4 regions of the Allobosea beijingensis genome follow, and region 1 is predicted to be linked to each of the others. Evidence: predicted binding sites of a transcription regulator. Region 1 holds the regulator's gene; each other region holds the start of a gene.

The links. The regulator PhoB, encoded in region 1, activates phosphate uptake and scavenging genes when phosphate is short. The targets are predictions, from matches to a motif close to TGTCATNNANCTGTCAT.
Region 2: Q9235_RS12445 (esterase-like activity of phytase family protein) is a predicted target of PhoB. The motif match lies at 1,617-1,633, and genes of this name have one in related genera.
Region 3: ugpB (sn-glycerol-3-phosphate ABC transporter substrate-binding protein UgpB) is a predicted target of PhoB. The motif match lies at 1,745-1,761, and genes of this name have one in related genera.
Region 4: Q9235_RS03845 (RNA degradosome polyphosphate kinase) is a predicted target of PhoB. The motif match lies at 1,226-1,242, and genes of this name have one in related genera.

What each region holds. Positions count from the first base shown of each region.
Region 1 is NZ_CP132359.1:646,280-649,484, reverse strand. It holds gene pstB (phosphate ABC transporter ATP-binding protein PstB) at 1-619, shown strand, start outside; gene phoU (phosphate signaling complex protein PhoU) at 643-1,362, shown strand; gene phoB (phosphate regulon transcriptional regulator PhoB) at 1,376-2,083, shown strand; gene Q9235_RS03230 (SpoIIAA family protein) at 2,087-2,473, opposite strand; gene Q9235_RS03225 (amino acid ABC transporter ATP-binding protein) at 2,584-3,205, shown strand, end outside.
Region 2 is NZ_CP132359.1:2,581,567-2,584,771, forward strand. It holds gene deoA (thymidine phosphorylase) at 1-563, shown strand, start outside; gene Q9235_RS12440 (2-hydroxyacid dehydrogenase) at 560-1,504, shown strand; gene Q9235_RS12445 (esterase-like activity of phytase family protein) at 1,701-3,062, shown strand; gene nth (endonuclease III) at 3,195-3,205, opposite strand, start outside.
Region 3 is NZ_CP132359.1:2,589,551-2,592,755, reverse strand. It holds gene ugpA (sn-glycerol-3-phosphate ABC transporter permease UgpA) at 1-258, opposite strand, end outside; gene ugpB (sn-glycerol-3-phosphate ABC transporter substrate-binding protein UgpB) at 335-1,660, opposite strand; gene Q9235_RS12475 (fumarylacetoacetate hydrolase family protein) at 1,859-3,037, shown strand.
Region 4 is NZ_CP132359.1:777,517-780,721, reverse strand. It holds gene Q9235_RS03855 (AI-2E family transporter) at 1-475, shown strand, start outside; gene Q9235_RS03850 (P-loop NTPase family protein) at 482-1,180, shown strand; gene Q9235_RS03845 (RNA degradosome polyphosphate kinase) at 1,302-3,205, shown strand, end outside.

The DNA.
Region 1 (3,205 bases):
GCTGCGCATCTTCAACCGCATCTACTCGCTCTACCCCGAGCAGCGCGCCGAAGGGCAGATCATGCTCGACGGCCGCAACATCATCTCGAAAGAAGTCGATGTGAACGAGCTGCGCTCGCGCGTCGGCATGGTCTTCCAGAAGCCGACGCCGTTCCCGATGTCGATCTACGACAACGTCGCCTTCGGCATCCGCCTCTACGAGAAGCCGCCGAAGTCGGAGCTCGACGACCGCGTCGAGGGCGCGCTGCGCCGCGCCGCGCTCTGGGACGAGGTCAAGGACAAGCTGAAGAGCTCCGGCATGGGTCTCTCCGGCGGCCAGCAGCAGCGCCTGTGCATCGCGCGCACCATCGCGCAGAAGCCGGAAGTGATCCTGTTCGACGAGCCGACCTCGGCGCTCGATCCCATCTCGACCGGCAAGATCGAAGACCTGCTGGAGCAGCTCAAGAGCGACTTCACCATCGCCATCGTCACGCACAACATGCAGCAGGCGGCGCGCATCTCGCAGTACACCGCCTTCATGTATCTCGGCGAGGTCATCGAGTTCGCTCCGACCAACACGATCTTCATGAACCCCGCCAAAAAGCAGACGCAGGACTACGTCACAGGCCGTTTCGGCTAAGCGACGCCGTGGAGGGCAATGCCATGACTGAACACATCGTCCGTTCCTACGACGCCGATCTCGAAGGTATCCGCCGCAGCCTCGCCGAAATGGGCGGAATGGCCGAGCGCATGCTGGGCGATTCCACGGTCGCGCTCGTTCGCCGCGATACCGCGCTGGCCCAGAAGATCATCTCGGCCGACCAGCGCCTCGACAACCTCCAGCGCGAGGTCGAGGAGAAGGCCGTGCTTACCATCGCCCGGCGCCAGCCTCTGGCGCAGGATCTGCGTGAGCTGATCTCGGCGATCCGCCTCGCTTCGGACATCGAGCGCGTCGGCGATCTCGCCAAGAACATCGCCAAGCGGGCCGTCGCCATCGCCGGGCAGTTCCAGCCGCCGCATCGCGCGGTTGTCGGCCTCGAGCATATCAGCCGCCTCGTGCAGGCCCAGCTCAAGGATGTGCTGGACGCTTATGCCGCCACCAACGAGCAGAAGGCGCTCGAGGTCTGGAAGCGCGACGACGAGATCGACGCGCTCTACACCTCGCTGTTCCGCGAGCTCCTGACCTACATGATGGAAGACCCGCGCAACATCACGTTCTGCACGCATCTGCTGTTCTGCGCCAAGAACATCGAGCGCATCGGCGATCACACCACCAACATCGCCGAGACCATCCATTACCTCGTCACCGGCGATTCCCTCGATGTGAACCGGCCGAAGCTCGACACGACCAATATCGAGGTCGAAGCGGTGACGGGAAACTAAGGTCAAAGCCAACATGGCCGCACGCATCCTGATCGTCGAGGACGAAGAGCCGCTCACCCTGCTGCTGCGCTATAATCTCGAGGCCGAGGGCTTCGAGGTCGACAGCGTCGCGCGGGGGGACGACGCGGAGCTGCATCTGCGCGATCACACGCCTGATCTCGTCCTGCTCGACTGGATGCTGCCGGGCCTGTCCGGCATCGAGCTCTGCCGGCGCCTGCGCTCGCGGCGCGACACCGAGCGCGTGCCGATCATCATGCTGACGGCGCGCGGCGAGGAGACCGAGCGCGTGCGCGGGCTCGCGACCGGCGCCGACGACTATGTCGTCAAGCCGTTCTCGCTGCCGGAATTGATCGCGCGCATCCAGGCGCTTCTTCGCAGGGCGAAGCCCGGCCATGTCGCGGGGCTGCTCGCGGCCGGCGATCTCGAACTCGACCGTACGACGCGCCGCGTCAGGCGCGCGGGTAGCGAACTCCATCTCGGACCGACCGAGTTCCGCCTGCTGGAATTTCTGATGCAGGCGCCGGGCCGGGTCTATTCCCGCGCCCAGCTTCTCGACGCCGTCTGGGGCCGCGACGTCTATATCGACGAGCGCACGGTCGACGTGCATGTCGGGCGTTTGCGCAAGGCGATCACGCCGGGGGATGCCAAGGACCCGCTGCGGACGGTACGCGGCGCGGGCTATGCCTTCGACGAGACCTTTGCGCGCGGCGGCGCCGCATAAGCCTCAGGCGTCTGGGCCGCCCTCGATATCGCCGACCCAACTCAGCGCCTTCTCGTAGTCCTCGGGCTTGAAGGCGCGGACCTTGACGAAGGGAATCGCCGGGTCGAGCAGATCGACGAAGCCGGCGAGCCAGCCTTTGTCGGTGATCACCGCTTCCTTCGGGAAACGACGGAGCTCCCAGAGCTTGCCGAGGCTGTAGCGTGCGTCCTTCCAGGCGGCGGCCAGCGTCATGTCGGTGAAATCGGTCATGTCGGCGAGGATGCCGAGCTTCTCGTGGCGGACGAGCCGAGCTTCGATGTCGGCCATGATCGCGTCGAGATCCTCGCCAGTCAGCGTCTGCGACAGGCGATAGGCGGCGACATGGTCTGGGGCGGGCAGAATGGTGAGCATGGCTCCTCCTCCTCAAGCGCCAACGCGCGGCCGAGCAGGAGGTTTCGCCGGGCTGGCCTTGCCGCGGATCGGGCGATATGGCCTCCGACGACATTCACGGAGGACGCGGTGTGAGCGCGGCGCAGATCACGAAGGCTGGTGCGGCCGTGGCCATCGCCCATGTCAGCAAGCGCTTCGGCGAGGTGAAGGCGCTGAGCGACGTCTCGCTTGCAGTGGCGCCCGGAGCGATCCTGTGCCTCATCGGGCGGCCGGGCGCCGGCAAGTCGACGCTGCTGCGCTGCATCGGCGGGAGCGAGGCGATCGACGAAGGGACGATCCAGATCGATGGAGCATCGATCGAGGCGGAGACCGCGCGCCAGGGTCTTGTCGTCGGCATGGTCTCGCAGCGTCCCGAACTGTTCGATCACATGACCGCCCTGCAGCACATTCTTGAAGGGCCGCTCGGCCAGCTCAGGCTGTCGCGACGGGAGATCGTCGCGGAGGCGATGGCTGCGCTGGAGCGGGCCGGGCTGGCCGACAGGCGCGATGCCTATCCAAGCGAGCTTTCGGGCGGGGAGCGGTGGCGCCTTGGCGTCGCGCGAGTGTCGGCGGCGCGGCCGAGGCTGATGCTGTTGGACGAGCCCACCGCGGGGCTCGATCCGGACACGGCAGGCGAGGTGCTCGCCGTGATGCGCAACCTTGCCACGTCGGGCCTGACGATGATCGCGGCGACGCATGAACTCGGCTTTATCA
Region 2 (3,205 bases), 1.9 Mb from region 1:
CCTATGCGCTCGATCACCTCACGGGGCGCCATCGCGAGCCGCGCTTCCACGAGGTTACGGTCGCGCTCGCCGCGGAGATGCTGCTGCTCGGCAAGCTTGCGCCGGATATCGACACCGCCCGCGCCAAGATCGAGCAGGCCTTCGCCTCCGGCGCCGCGGCCGAGCGTTTCGCCCGCATGATCGTGGCGCTTGGTGGCCCGGCCGACCTGCTGGAGGCACCGCAGAAGCATTTTGTCGCTGCGCCGGTCGTGAAGCCGGTCTATCCCGAAACGCCCGGACAGGTCGCTTCCATCGATACGCGCGCCGTCGGGCTTGCCGTCGTGGCGCTCGGCGGCGGCCGCGTGCGCCCGCAGGACTCGATCGACCACGCCGTCGGCATCGTCGCACTGGCGGGGATCGGCGACGCGGTCGGGCGCGATCGGCCGCTCGGCATCGTCCATGCTCGTGACGATGCGGGTTACCAAGCGGCAAGCGAGCGCTTGCGCAAGGCATACCGGATCGGAGAGGGTGCGGCGCGCGGCCCGCTGGTTGTGGAACGGTTGACGGAGAGGGTTACGGGATGAGTCTGCTTCTGGCCATGACGGGCTGGCATGTCGAGGATTGGCGCGCGCGCTTCCAGGCGCTGCTGCCGGATATGCCGATCGTCGTCCTCGGCGAGCCCTTCGACCGTCGCGCCGTCCACTATGTCGCGAGCTGGAAGCACCCGCCCGGCAGCCTGACCGGCCTGCCCAATCTCGCCGCGATCTTCTCGCTGGGTGCGGGCGTCGATTTCCTCTTCGCCGACGACAAACTGCCGGCCGCGCCGATCGCGCGCATCGTCGATCCCGACCTGACGACGCGGATGAGCGAATATATCGTCCTGCATTGCCTGAGTTATCTGCGCCAGCAGCGCCGCTATGACAGCCAGCAGCGCGAGAAGCGCTGGGACGACGATCGCAACCAGCCGGCTGCCCGTTCGGTCCGCGTCGGCATCATGGGGCTCGGCGAACTCGGTCAGGACGCCGCCCGCAAGCTTGCCGTCATGGGCTTCGACGTCGCCGGCTGGAGCCGTTCGCCCAAGACCATCGAAGACCTTCAGACCTTCTCCGGCGAGGACGGCATGAAGGCCTTCCTCGCGCGCACCGATATCCTCGTCAGCCTCCTGCCGCTGACGCCGGACACGCGCGGCATCATCAATGCCGAAATGCTCTCCGGCCTCGCGCAGGGCGGGCGCCTCGGCGGCCCGTTCCTGATCAATGCCGGGCGCGGCGGCCTGCAGGTCGCGGACGATATCCTCGCCGCGCTCGACGCGGGCACGCTGAAGGGTGCGACGCTCGATGTCTTCGAGGTCGAGCCGCTGCCGGTGGAATCGCGACTCTGGAACCATCCGGGCGTGACGGTGACGCCGCATAACTCGGCGATGTCGGAGCCCGAGGCGATCGCCACGGCAGTTGCCGCTCAGATCGGGCGGCTGGAAGCGGGCGAGCCGCTGATCAACGTGGTCGATCCGGCGCGGGGCTACTGAGCGGGGGAGCATCGGCCCGAAAAGTGGAGCGCGGTTTTCGGAAGCAGCCGATGCAAAATCAAAGAACCAGATCATCGGACTGAATAATCAGTCGGATGATCTGGCTGGCAGCCGTCATGGAACGGTCGCCGGGCTGTCGTCGGGGCGCAATCCCGGCGGGTGAAGCGAAGGCTTCGCCTTAATCCCGGAGCCATCCATGCGCCTGCCGCTCATCGCCGCCCTGTTGTTGTCCTCGACCATCCTCGCAGGGGCGCAGGACGCACAGAAGGAATTCCCCGCGAAGCTCGTCGGCCATGCCCTGTTGCCGGCGAACACGATCATTCCGGCGCCGGCCGATGCGCCTGCCGATTTCAAGGTCTCCGGCAAGTTCGTCACGCCCGGCAAGCGCGTCGAGGCGGTCGGGACGGTGATGGGCACCTCGGGCGGGCGCCCGACCGGGCTCTCGACACCCTTCGCCGGCCAGCCCTTGCAGGGCTTTTCCGGTATCCGCTCGCTGGGAAATGGCGAGTTTCTGGTGCTGACCGACAACGGCTTCGGTGCCAAGGCGAACTCGCCGGACGCGATGCTGTTCTTCCACCGACTCAAGGCGGATTTCGGCAAGGGCGCGGTCGAACGCCTTTCGACCACCTTCCTGCACGATCCCGACAAGAAGGTCCCCTTCCGCATCGTCCATGAGGGCACCGAGAAGCGCTATCTGACCGGCGCGGATTTCGATCCCGAGTCGATCCAGCCGATCGGCGGCAAGTTCTGGATCGGCGAGGAATTCGGCCCCTATCTCATCCGCGTCGATCCCAGCGGCAAGGTCGAGGCCGTGTTCGAGACGCAGGTCGACGGCAAGCCGGCCCGCTCGCCGGATCACTATGCCATCAGCACGCCCGGCGCGCCGGATGCGCCGATGCCGGCCTTCAATGTGCGCCGCTCCAAGGGCTATGAGGGCATGGCGCAGTCGCCGGACGGCCGGTTCCTCTATCCGCTGCTCGAAGGCCCGCTCTGGAACGCCGAGACCAAGGGCAACGAGGAGGTCGACGGCAAGGAAGTCCTGCGCATCCTCGAATTCGACGTCGCCAACGAGAAATGGACCGGCCGCTCCTGGCTCTACCCGCTGGAGCAGAAGGGCAACGCCATCGGCGACTTCAACATGATCGACGCCACGACCGCGCTGATCATCGAGCGCGATAACGGCGAGGGCACCGCCGACAAGGCCTGCGCCACCGGCCAGAAGGGCCCGGACTGCTTCCAAGACCTCGCCAAGTTCAAGCGCGTCGTGAAGATCGAGATGAACGAGGCCAATGTCGGCAAGCCGGTGCGCAAGGTCGGCTTCATCGACCTCCTGAAGATCGCCGACCCCGATGGCAAGGCGAAGCAGGGCGCCATCGATGGCGTGCTGCCCTTCCCCTTCTTCACCATCGAGAATGTCGACGTGGTCGATCGCATCAATGGCATCATCGTCGTCGGCAATGACAACAACCTGCCCTTCTCCTCCTCGCGCGATCCGAAGAAGGCCGACGACAACGAACTCGTCCTGCTCTCGGTCAAGGACTTGCTCGACGCGAAGTGAGGGGAGGGAGCACCGCCGTCATGCTCGCCCTTGTGGCGAGCATCCACGTCTTGAACACGGCACTCGACGAGTGAAGACGTGGATGGTCGGGACAAGCCCGACCATGACGCGAGCGTGGTGCTGCCAGTGACCTCAGGCGATCC
Region 3 (3,205 bases), 1.9 Mb from region 1:
GAGCGAGAAGACGCAGACGAAGGTCGAGAAGATCGCCGTGTTGATGAAGGCCTTGAGGTAGCCGGGATCGGCGAAGAGCATCTGGTAGTTCTCGAACCAGACGAACTGCGTCGAGGTGCCGAAGGCGTCCTCGAGCAGAAAGCTCTGCCAGACCGCCTGGCTCGCCGGCCAGTAGAAGAACACGATGGTGATGGCGAGCTGCGGCAGAAGCAGCAGGAAGGGGATCGTCAGCCCCTTGAAGTATGCGTTCTTCTGCATCGGCTTCCCTGGAACGAGACGGCCATCCCGGACGGAGAGTGTCCGGGATGGCCTTGGGTTTGCAAGCGCGAACGGCTCAGCGGGCCGCGGTACGCTCGAACTGGCGGAGCATCTGGTTGCCGCGCTCGACCGCCGCATCGAGTGCCGCCTTGGGGGTCTTCTGACCGTTCAGAGCGGATTCCAGCTCCTCCGACCAGACGTCACGGATCTGGACGAGGCTGCCATAGCGCAGGCCCTTGGAGTTGTCGGTCGGAGGCTTGTTGGTCAGCTCGAGGATCGGGGTCTCGAGATAGGGCTTGTCCTTGTAGAAGCCGGACGCCTTGACCTTCTCATAGGCCGCCTTGGTGATCGGCAGGTAGCCCGACTCGGTGTGCAGCTTCACCTGCCGGTCGACATCGGAGAGGAAGGAGAAGAACTTGGCCACGCCCTTGTACTCGGCCGGCTTCTTGCCGCCCATGACCCAGAGCGAAGCGCCGCCGATGATCGAGTTCTGCGGGGCGCCGGCGGCCTCCGGATAATACGGCATCGCCGCATTGGCCCAATCGAACTTGGCATTCGCGCGGACATTGCCGAAGAAGCCCGAGGAGGTCAGGAAGATCGGGCATTCGCCCGAGGTGAAGCGACCTTCGCCATTGTTGGTGCGGCCGGAATAGTCGTAGGTCTTGTCCTTCTGCAGCTCGACCAGATTGGTCCAGTGCTTCAGGAAGAGCGGGCTCTGGTTGAAGTTCATCACCGCGTCGGCCCCGGCCATGCCGTTGACCTTGGTCGAGAGCGGGATGTTGTGCCAGGCACCGAACTGCTCGATGTTCGCCCAGGGCGCCCAGGCGTTCGAGACACCGCACTTGTCGTAGCCGGCAGCCTTCAGCTTCTTGGCGGCCTCGAAGGTCTCGGGCCAGGTCTTCGGCGGCTTCTCCGGGTCGAGGCCCGCCTTCTTGAAGGCGTCCTTGTTGTACCACATCACCATCGACGAGGAGTTGAACGGCATCGAGAGCATCTCGCCCTTGGCCGTGGAATAGTAGCCGCTGATCGCCGGGAGATAGGCGGCCGGATCGAACTTCTCGCCGGCTTCCTTCATCATCTCGTGGACGGGCTTGATCGCGCCCTTGGCCGACATCATCGTGCCGGTGCCGACCTCGAAGACCTGCAGGATATGCGGCGCCTGGCCGGCGCGGAAGGCGGCGATGCCGGCGTTCAGCGTGTCGGGATAGGAGCCCTTGTAGACGGGGACGACCTTGTAGTCCTTCTGCGAGGCGTTGAAATCCTCGGAGAGCTTGACGACGACGTCGTTATTGGCGCCGGTCAGCGCATGCCACCACTGGATCTCGGTCTGCGCCAGCGCAGGCGAGGCGCCGGCGAGCGCAAAAGCCGCGACCGACATCAGGATGCGGGATTTGATGCTCATGGAATGTCTCCCTTCCGCGGGCGAGCGCCGCCGCGGTTCTTGTCGTTGGTGCGCAAGCTAGCATGAAGCGCAGGCGACATTTCAATGACAAATCGATGACGACCGGCGCAATGCGCCTATGGTCTGGGTCCGGCTTGCGCCGTCGCGCGGAACAAGGTGTTCTCCATCTCCCGACGATTTCGTTTCCGGACCGGTGCCATGCCTGATTTCACGCTTTCCGCCGCTGCGGCCCTGCCCGTTGACGCCGGCGCCGCTGCGCTCGCCGGCCGCGTCTGGCGCCCCGATCTCGGCGGGCCTGCCGTGGTGACGCTCCGCGACGGGCAGGTCATCGACGTGACCCGGAGCTTCGCGACCAGCCGCGACCTCTGCGAAAGCGCCGATCCGGCCGCCGCGCTGCGGGCTGGCGCCGGTGATGCGGTCGGCTCGCTTGCCGACATCCTGGCCAATACGCCTGTGGATGGCCGCGATCCGCAGCGGCCCTGGCTGCTGTCGCCGCTGGACCTGCAGGCGGTGAAGGCGGCGGGCGTCACCTTCGCCGTCTCGATGCTGGAGCGCGTGATCGAGGAGAAGGCGCGCGGCAACCCGGCCGCCGCCGCGACGATCCGCGAGGAGATCGGCAAGCTGATCGGCGACGACCTGTCGAAGCTGAAGCCCGGCTCGTCCGAGGCGATGCATCTCAAGGACGTCCTGATCAAGCAGGGTGCCTGGAGCCAGTATCTCGAAGTCGGGATCGGGCCGGATGCCGAGATCTTCACCAAGGCACCGCCGATGTCGACGGTCGGCACCGGGGCGGATGCCGGCCTGCACCCGGCCTCGAGCTGGAACAATCCCGAGCCGGAAGTCGTGCTGATCGTCGCCTCCGACGGACGGATCGTCGGCGCCACGCTGGGCAACGACGTCAACCTGCGCGATGTCGAGGGCCGCTCGGCGCTGTTGCTCGGCAAGGCCAAGGACAACAATGCGGCCGCCGCGGTCGGCCCCTTCATCCGCCTGTTCGATGCCGGCTTCACGCTCGACCATGTCCGCAAGACCACGGTGACGCTGACCGTCGAGGGCGAGGACGGTTTCCGGCTGGAAGGCTCCTCCTCGATCGCCAGGATCAGCCGCGACCCGGCCGATCTCGCAGCGCAGATGATCGGCCCGCACCATCAGTACCCGGACGGGGCCGCGCTCTATCTCGGCACCATGTTCGCGCCGATCAAGGATCGCGATGCGCCCGGCGGCGGTTTCACCCACAAATACGGGGACATCGTCACCATCGCCGCGCCCGAGCTCGGCAGCCTGGTCAACCGGATGAAGCGCACCGACGAATGCGCGCCCTGGACCTATGGCGCCTCGCATCTGATGCGCCATCTCGCCGGGCGCGGGCTGCTGTGACCCGACGCCAGAACGGGCGGGCTGAAACGTAACCGCGCCTCGAAATCCCGGGTTCTTACCGAAATTCGGCGAGAGCCCGCCTTTCCGTCAGGCTGCTGGTAAGTTTTTTCTGCCAGAGAGCGGGCTGGACCAGGAGGGTTCGGCGTGGCGATGAGTGAGATCGGGAGA
Region 4 (3,205 bases), 130 kb from region 1:
GGTCTGCGTTCTGCTCGGCGGTTTCTACGCCATCGGGTTGAGCGTCATCGGCGTCAATTTCGGCGCGCTGATCGGCATCATCTCCGGTTTCCTCTCCTTCATCCCCTATGTCGGCTCGCTGACGGGACTCGTGCTCTCCGTCGGCGTCGCGACGGTGCAGTTCTGGCCGGACTGGACCTGGCCGCTGGCGACGCTCGGCGTCTTCTTCGCCGGGCAGTTCCTCGAAGGGAACATCTTCCAGCCCAAATTCGTCGGCGATTCCATCGGCGTGCATCCGGTCTGGCTGATGTTCGCGCTGCTCGCCTTCGGCTCGCTGTTCGGCTTCGTCGGCCTGCTGCTGGCGGTGCCGCTCGCAGCCGTCATCGGCGTGCTCTGCCGCTTTGCGCTGCGCCAATATCTTGCCAGCAACCTCTATCACGGCGGCGATGCCACCCGCGCGGCAGCGGCGAAGGCGCGCATCGACGCCGACGCCTGAGTTCTCATGTCCGATATCCCCCCGCGTCCGCGCCAGCTCGCCTTCGACCTGCCGGTCGACAGCCGCCATGGCGTCGAGGATTTCCTGGTCGGCGCCTCCAACGAGGCGGCCTACGGCCTGATCGAGCGCTGGCCCGCCTGGCCCGAGGCCTGGCTGCGCCTGACCGGGCCGGAAGGCGCCGGCAAGACCCATCTCGCCGCGATCTGGGCGCGTGCCGCCCACGCCTGGACGATCCCCGCGAGCGAGTTGAGCGAAACGCAGGTGCCGCATCTCGTCTCGGGCGGTGCGCTGGTGATCGAGGATTGCGATGCGGGCGCGCTCGACGAGCCAGCCCTGTTCCATCTGATGAACGCGATCAAGGCGCGCGGCGGCTTCCTGCTGCTGACGGCGCGGAGCGCGCCCGATCTCTGGGGTCTGAGCGTGCCGGACCTGCTCTCGCGCCTCCGGTTGGCCCCCGCCGCGACGATCGAGCCGCCGGATGACGGACTGCTGCGGGCGCTGCTGGTCAAGCTCTTCATCGATCGCCAGCTCGTGGTCGACATCGCCGTGATCGACGCCCTCGCCATGCGGATGGAGCGCTCCTTCGCCGCGGCGCGGCAGGTCGTTGACCGGCTCGATCGGCTCGCGCTCGAACGTGGCCGGCGCGTGACGCGCCCGCTGGTGCAGGAGGCTCTGGAGGAACTGTTTCCGGAGGAGCCGGGTTGACCCCGGCCATATCTGCGCAAGCCGCATGCTTCAAATCATGTCGCTTGTCATCGAACCGTCGCACTAGAATGGCTTCAACGGCGGCATGAGCGGCAAGATGACCAGGACGCGAGCGAAGCGCATGACCCTCGACACCGTGATCGACGAGTCGGAGAAGCTATCCAGCGAGGCTGATGCGGCGCCCCTGCGCCATCAGCCGGAGCGCTTCATGAACCGGGAGCTGTCCTGGCTCCAGTTCAACCGGCGCGTCATGGAGGAGGCCTCGAATCGCAGTCACCCGCTGCTGGAGCAGCTTCGCTTCCTCTCGATCTCCGCGAATAATCTCGACGAGTTCTTCATGGTCCGCGTCTCGGGCCTGCGCGAGCAGCTCAAGGCCGGTGTCGTCACCCGCAGCCAGGACGGGCTGACGCCGGCCGGCCAGCTTGCCGCCATCGGCGAGGCGGTCGCGGCACTGACCGCCGACCAGCAGGCGCGCTGGGCTGAACTCCGTCATGACCTGCATGAGAATCGCATCCACCTGCTGCAGCCGGGCGATATCGGGTCGCAGGACCGGATCTGGCTGGAGGACTACTTCCTCAACTACATTTTCCCGGTGCTGACGCCGCTGGCGATCGACCCGGCTCATCCCTTCCCCTTCATCCCCAATCTCGGCTTCACCATTGCGCTGGCGCTGGAGCGCAAGCATGACGGGCGCCAGCTCGACGCGCTGATCCGCGTGCCGACCAAGATCGATCGCTTCATCGAATTGCCGGACCTGGCGCGCGAGGGGCTGCATCGCTTCATCGCCCTCGACGATGCCGTCTCGCTGTTCATCAGCAAGCTCTTCCCCGGCTACGAGGTGAAGGGCGCCGGCTCCTTCCGCATCATCCGCGACTCCGATCTCGACATCGAGGAGGAGGCGGAGGACCTCGTCCGCGTCTTCGAGACCATGTTGAAGCAGCGCCGTCTCGGCGTCGTCATCCGGCTCGAACTCTCGACCGGCATGCCCGATCATCTGCGCCGGATGATCGTGCGCGAACTCAAGGTCGACAGTGACGAGGTCGTCGAGGTCAACGGCATGATCGGCCTGAACGAGCTCTCGCAGCTCGTCGGCACCGACCGGCCTGACCTGAAGTTCAAGCCCTATAATGCCCGCTTCCCCGAGCGCATCCGCGAGCACGGCGGCGACTGCTTCCCGGCGATCCGCCAGAAGGACCTGCTGGTCCATCATCCCTATGAGAGCTTCGACGTCGTCGTGCAGTTCCTGCAGCAGGCCGCGCGCGATCCCAATGTCGTCGCGATCAAGCAGACGCTCTACCGCACCTCGGCGAACTCCCCGATCGTCAAGGCGCTGACGGAGGCGGCCGAGGCCGGCAAGTCGGTCACCGCGCTGGTCGAGCTCAAGGCCCGCTTCGACGAAGAGGCGAATATCCGCTGGGCCAAGGAGATGGAGCGCGCCGGCGTCCAGGTCGTTTACGGTTTCATCGAGCTCAAGACCCACGCCAAGCTCTCGCTGGTCGTGCGCCGCGAGGCCGGCCAGCTCGTCAGCTACTGCCATATCGCGACCGGCAACTACCACCCGATCACGGCGCGCATCTACACCGACGTCTCGTTCTTCACCGCCGATCCGGTGATCGCGCAGGACGTCGCCCGCATCTTCAACTTCATCACCGGCTATGCCGAGCCGGCCGGGCTGGAGCGCATGGCGGTCTCGCCGACCAGCCTGAAGCAGCGCCTGCTCGCCGACATCGCCGAGGAGATCGCCCATGTGAAGGCCGGCCGCAAGGGCGCGATCTGGGGCAAGTGCAACTCGCTGGTCGATCCCGAGATCATCGACGCGCTCTATGATGCCAGCCAGGCCGGCGTCGAGATCGATTTCGTCGTGCGCGGCATCTGCTGCCTGAGGCCGGGCGTGCCCGGCCTCTCGGAGAATATCCGCGTCAAGTCGATCATCGGCCGCTTCTTGGAGCATACCCGCATCTATGCGTTCGGCGCCGGCCACGGCATGCCGTCGCCCAAGGCCAAGATCTACATCTCCTCGGCCGA